Linked DNA regions of Lacibacter sediminis. The protein of the gene in region 2 interacts with the protein of the main gene of each other region in a pairwise test. Links are inferred from orthologs where the notes say so. Each region holds a gene or a part of one and is shown on either strand. Other genes may lie near its edges.

Region 1 (3,048 bases), 3.0 Mb from region 2 along the record:
ATTTGTGCAAGAGCCCGCTTAAAGCTGAAGAAGAAAATTTCGTTTTCTTTAATTTGTTTCGTTCAGGATCAATCGAAAAGTTGATGGCTGTGCGAAGATCTGCTTTTTCAAGAATGGTATTATCAAATACCGCCTGCAACAGGTTGCAATTGTCGAACTCTGCAGACGTAAGATCAGTCTCGGTAAAATCTACATCCTGCATACTGCAATTTGTGAAACGGGTGTTTTTTAGTTTCATCTTATAGAACGTTGACAGATTCAACAGACAACCGGTAAAGCTTACGGTAAATAAGAATTGATTACAGTCTTCGAACCGCAGCCCCATCAGTTTGCAATTACTGAAACTAATTTCCTGAAACGCTGTGCCATTGATATTGGCTGCACTCAGGTTACAGTTATCAAACACACAATCAATGAACGTGATCTTTGAAAGATTGCCTTCAGCAAAATTGCAGTTGATGAATCTGCAATTTTCGTATTCGCCGACGAGTAATTTTTTGACTGTATAATCAATGCCTTCAAACTGTTTGTCTTCTTCGTAAGCTCTTTCCATGGAACCAATGTAAAAAGGATTTACGAAAAATATCAAAAGTCATGCAGAGTTTATTTTATGCGGTACACGATATCTTTTATATGCACTGTTTTTCCTTGCTTATTTATCGCTTCTGCAACAATTCCAACGTGTAAACCTGAAGTCATAGTCTTTATCAAATCCTTGGCCTCTTTGCAAATTATATTGTTATGGCATCTTCTGACTTCGACACCATCATATACATGATCCCGGTCTTCAGGCTTTACAAAATCACAATAGACAGTTATGCTTTTTACAACGATCCATGAAAAATTTGCTGTAACCTCTTTCAATTTCAACAGTTCGGAAACAGAAATGCTGTTAATTGAATCAGAGTAAAGTTTACCATCTATCATCAAACGAAAATCTTTCTCTGTAAGAGATTGACCTCTTGTTGTCAGACCAAAAAATAAGCACGAGAAAAGGAGAGGGATGAACAGTAGTTTCATCTTTTCTTTTTTAGATAACGACAAATGTTGATTTGAATTATCTATCAAAAAAGAAACCCCGCAATCAATTGCAGGGTTTCAATATAATAATTCAAAATAGCCTTACTTCTTCTTCAACACCTCAGCCATTGTTTTACCAATATCAGCTGGGCTTGCTACCACATGAATACCACACTCAGTCATGATCTGCATTTTTGCAGCAGCAGTATCTTCGGCACCGCCAATGATGGCACCCGCATGCCCCATACGACGGCCGGGAGGCGCTGTTTGTCCGGCAATAAAACCAACCACAGGTTTCTTTGCATTCTCTTTATACCAACGTGCAGCTTCCGCTTCCATGCCACCACCAATTTCACCAATCATTACTACTGCATCCGTGTTGTCATCGTTCATAAATAATTCCAGTGCTTCTTTGGTAGTTGTGCCAATGATTGGATCGCCACCAATACCAACAGCTGTGCTAACACCCAAGCCAGCTTTCGCTACCTGATCAGCTGCTTCATAAGTAAGCGTTCCGCTTTTTGATACAATACCAATACGACCGGGAATAAATACAAAGCCCGGCATGATGCCCACTTTACATTCACCCGCAGTGATAACACCCGGACAGTTAGGTCCGATCAATCGTGTATTTGTTCCAACTAAATAATTCTTTGCTTTCACCATATCCTGCACCGGAATGCCTTCTGTGATACACACCACCAGTTCAATACCTGCATTCGCAGCTTCCATAATAGCATCAGCAGCAAAAGCCGGCGGCACAAAAATGATACTTACGTTAGCACCTGCTTTTTGTACAGCTTCTTCCACTGTGTTAAACACAGGACGATCGAGATGCGTTGTGCCACCTTTACCCGGTGTAACACCACCAACGAGATTAGTACCGTATTCGATCATTTGCGTTGCATGGAAAGTACCTTCTGTTCCGGTAAAACCCTGAACAATGACTTTGGAATTTTTATTAACGAGGATGCTCATTTGGAAACTTTATTAGGCCGCAAAGATAAGGGATGATGGTCTAGGATTTTGGAATTAACCGCTAAGATTTGGGGCTTTTTGCAGTTGTGCAAAAACGAACAATTGTTCCGGCTTTTCGCTGTACCTCCGCTTCGCTGTGGTGCCGCTTCAATCCGGCAGCCTGTCAGCATTCGATTCATTAATCAGCGATTTATTCCACACCTTCGGGGTTTGGCACATAAACATTTTGTGTTTCTATAATAAGATCACCTCTTCGAGTTTTTAAAATCCTGAAGGGATGATCGTATTGTAGAGTAAATGAAATACAAAAAGAATTAAAACCCTGAAGTGGTGAAATCGAAACTCAGGTTGCTCCGAGGCTTTGAACTTGCTTTTGTTCTAACAGTTTCAGTCGAGATATTTCAAAAAGAGAATCGTAAAACCGGTTGATACAGCCGGGCTCAGTGTTGTTTGTCCAACACTGTAACTTCCATTTGCAATCGAATCGGTTCTGATTACAGAGTTGATTGTTGCTCCCGTATGTTGAACTGTAAAATCAAGAAACAGAACAGCATCAGCACCAATCTTTTTTGCTTGCTTAACTGATTTTCGTTGCATCGTTTCTTCAACCTTTCGATCAAAACTGCCTGGCTTTAAAAAACCCTTGCCCATGATCTTGTAGGGTCGTAGAATACTCTTTTCAGTAACGTATACATCTGTTGTTGATGTTGGGCTTGTCTTGTTGCCAATGTAACTGATCTTGGTTGTGCAGGAAGTAAAAAGTAGAAAGACTGCTGAGTATAGTTTTAGCATAAGCGAACTGTTTCATCTTTCACTTCATACTTTATGCCATGAGCTGATTCGGTGCTGTAAATGCTTGTTAAATAATCTGACAGAATATTTAACGCTTATACATTGCAAATCTAAAATCGTATATTTAAAATCTGCAATCCAATATTATCTTGCCATGATCGTACTCTTATTCTTTCCCGTATAACCCCAGGTTAAACTACCCCAATAGCTCTGCCATTGCGCTTTTGGATCATCAGTAAGACGAATCATCTGTACACA
Region 2 (2,880 bases):
AAGCAGCATTATCATGTTGTTGAATTGGACGAATGTGGACAGCTGAAGACATACCTCAAAGCTAAAAGGAAATTTATTATCCTGAAAACAGGAAAGATATTTACCACAAGGTCACAAAGGCACAAAGGAAGAAAAGTAAACTTCTTTTCTTCCTTTGTGCCTTTGTATTTGCGAGTGGCTGGCAGCGAATAGCTGGCAGCTTTTCTAATAAGTATCTTCTAACGAATATTGTCCACCACCTAAGATGATACCGAGTTTTATACCGAGATAATTGTTATTGATCTCGCCTGTTTTAGCAACGAAATTGTATTCAACTGCTGCACGTATATGCCATACTTCTACACCAACTCTTGCCATGCCGCCAAACTTAGTAGATGCTGGTATCTTCACACTTCCACCACCTTCACTGTTCGCTTCAACACTCAGGAAATTGTAAACACCTGCTCCGCCGCCAATGAAAGGACGTACAGTACGGTTTGCAAAATAATACTCGGCTGCAGGCACAAATGAAATCCCCAAACCGGCTTCACCATTGGCATTAGGATCCATGCCATTAAGACCTGCATAGCCACGTATCATCGCCGTTGCTTCCATACGTAAACCAACAGTTAAACGATCCAATGCATTGAAGCGTGGTTCCAAGGCCAGCAACACACCAGCTTTCGCACCCTTACCTGCCGGGCGGGCAAGACCAGCATCAAGTAATACTTCAAATGGTTTAAAATGATGTTGTGTTTCGAAACGGAGTTGTGCTGAGGCCGATTGAATGATAAACAAACTAACGAGTAAAACAAAACTGTTACGGAGTAGTCCTTTCATGTGATAATTGGTTGATGGTTTGCAATGCATGATCGTGTTCAAAAAACAAGCCGACCAAGCAAAGTGAATGGTTAAACTATTCACAAGGTATAAAAACGAATGCCATACGAAAATCGTATGGCACCGTCTGTTTATTTTTCGTTCAGTTTACGCTACTGCCTGTTTTACCAATGCAGCTGCTTCACTTAACTGAATAGCACTTTGTACTTTCAATCCACTTTCATCGATCAATTTCTTTGCTTCTTCAGCATTTGTACCTTGTAAACGTACGATGATGGGAACCGGAATATTACCAATTGTTTTGTAGGCTTCAATTACACCTGCAGCAACACGGTCGCAACGAACAATACCACCAAAGATGTTGATGAGAATTGCTTTTACATTCGGATCTTTCAAGATAATCTTGAAACCAGCTTCAACTGTTTGTGCATTAGCAGTACCACCTACATCAAGGAAGTTTGCCGGTTGTCCACCACTCAACTGGATCATATCCATGGTTGCCATCGCCAAGCCAGCACCGTTCACCATACAACCTACGTTACCATCAAGCTTAATAAAGTTGAGGTTATGATTTCCTGCTTCCACTTCTGTAGGATCTTCTTCTGTTGTATCACGCATGTTTGCAACATCGGGATGACGCATCAACGCATTATCATCAATGTTCATTTTGCAATCCACTGCAATGATCTTGTTATCGGCTGCTTTAAACAACGGATTAATTTCAAGCATACCACAATCCAATCCAACGTATGCGTTATACAAGTTTGTTACAAACTTCACACAGTTCTTAAATGCTTCACCACTTAAGCCAAGATTAAACGCAATCTTTCTTGCCTGGAAAGCTTGTAGGGGTCCACCTGGGTTTACCCACTCTTTAAATATTTTTTCAGGAGTGTCATGTGCCACATCTTCAATGTTCATACCACCTTCGGTACTGTACATGATCACGTTTTGTTTTTTTGTACGATCTAATAAAATAGACAGATAAAATTCTTTACGCTCTGTTGGTCCATCGTAATACATATCCTGTGCAACCAATATCTTGTTCACCACTTTACCTGCAGGTCCTGTTTGAATGGTCACCAATGTACCACCCAAAATGCCTTTTGCGAACTCAGTAATCTGGTCAATGTTTTTTGCAACCTTCACCCCATTAATACCGGTTTCTTTCACGGTTCCCTTACCACGGCCACCTGCATGAATTTGTGCTTTTACAACTGCAAAGCTGCTGCCGCTTTGGTTCTTGATCTGGCGATACGCTTCTTCGGCTTCATGTACTGTGCTGCAGGCAAATCCTTCCTGCACCGGAACATTGTATTTTTTCAATAATTCCTTGGCTTGATATTCGTGGAGGTTCATATGCAAAAAATTTCGGCGAAGATAAGGAAAGAACAGGTGGAAATAAGGTACAACACAAAGCGTTTTATGATACCGGCTCCATCTCTTTGAGCATCGCCTGTTGCGTCGCAATCCGTTCATGGTTCGGGAATACTATTCAGCATGTTATTCAACGCCTCCAATTCTTTATCTTTCGAACATGAATCGGCATTGTATTCTCTTTGTATTCATCTTTTTCGGCGCATGTAAAAGCAATCAACTGCTAATACCAACACAACGTAAAGTCAATGCAGTAAAGGGTTCTGCATTTTATCAGCAGGCAGCAAAAATGGATTGGAAACAACGTGATTCGTTTGCAACTGCTGAACTGCTCGCCGGTAACATGCCCGATTTTTTGCGAACGTTTGTTCCTGTATTTATCGATATAACAGACTCAGTAAATAATAAAAAAATTACCGCCATTATCTATGTTACCCCCGACTATTTAAGCGTGGGAACAAACGATGATTGGGCAAGGGTTCCGTTAACACCCATGGCAGCTCAACAGATAGCTGATAGTCTTCATTGCTTTCTACCAACAAAAAAATTAGTGGATGACATTTACAAAACTGCAAATGTGAAATTGGAACCGGTGCCCATGTTTGCTTTTCGTGACAGTACACCCACTATGTATCATCATCATCTTATCATCGAAGGACAACGAAAGTTGCGGAAAGGATTGAT

Evidence for each region. The genes of interacting proteins can lie anywhere in the genome.
Region 1: the proteins of sucC (region 2) and sucD interact in binary tests that used the Escherichia coli proteins (3 or more experiments, as listed by UniProt). The link is inferred for Lacibacter sediminis from one-to-one orthologs.

What each region holds. Positions count from the first base shown.
Region 1 is NZ_CP060007.1:825,149-828,196, forward strand. The notes cover bases 61-3,031. They hold sucD (succinate--CoA ligase subunit alpha), read right to left. Parts: upstream 1,999-3,031; coding sequence 1,123-1,998; downstream 61-1,122. Other genes in these bases: H4075_RS03640 (pentapeptide repeat-containing protein), read right to left, coding at 61-553; H4075_RS03645 (hypothetical protein), read right to left, coding at 604-1,020; H4075_RS03655 (hypothetical protein), read right to left, coding at 2,386-2,790; H4075_RS03660 (DUF4198 domain-containing protein), read right to left, coding at 2,935-3,031. In the rest of the region: more of H4075_RS03640, read right to left, coding at 1-60; more of H4075_RS03660, read right to left, coding at 3,032-3,048. UniProt on the Escherichia coli protein: Succinyl-CoA synthetase functions in the citric acid cycle (TCA), coupling the hydrolysis of succinyl-CoA to the synthesis of either ATP or GTP and thus represents the only step of substrate-level phosphorylation in the TCA.
Region 2 is NZ_CP060007.1:3,820,453-3,823,332, reverse strand. What follows is about bases 73-2,875. They hold sucC (ADP-forming succinate--CoA ligase subunit beta), read right to left. Parts: upstream 2,179-2,875; coding sequence 967-2,178; downstream 73-966. Other genes in these bases: H4075_RS16200 (P1/P2 acidic ribosomal protein), read left to right, coding at 2,357-2,875; H4075_RS16210 (porin family protein), read right to left, coding at 205-819. Also shown: H4075_RS16215 (GNAT family N-acetyltransferase), read right to left, coding at 1-52; more of H4075_RS16200, read left to right, coding at 2,876-2,880. UniProt on the Escherichia coli protein: Succinyl-CoA synthetase functions in the citric acid cycle (TCA), coupling the hydrolysis of succinyl-CoA to the synthesis of either ATP or GTP and thus represents the only step of substrate-level phosphorylation in the TCA.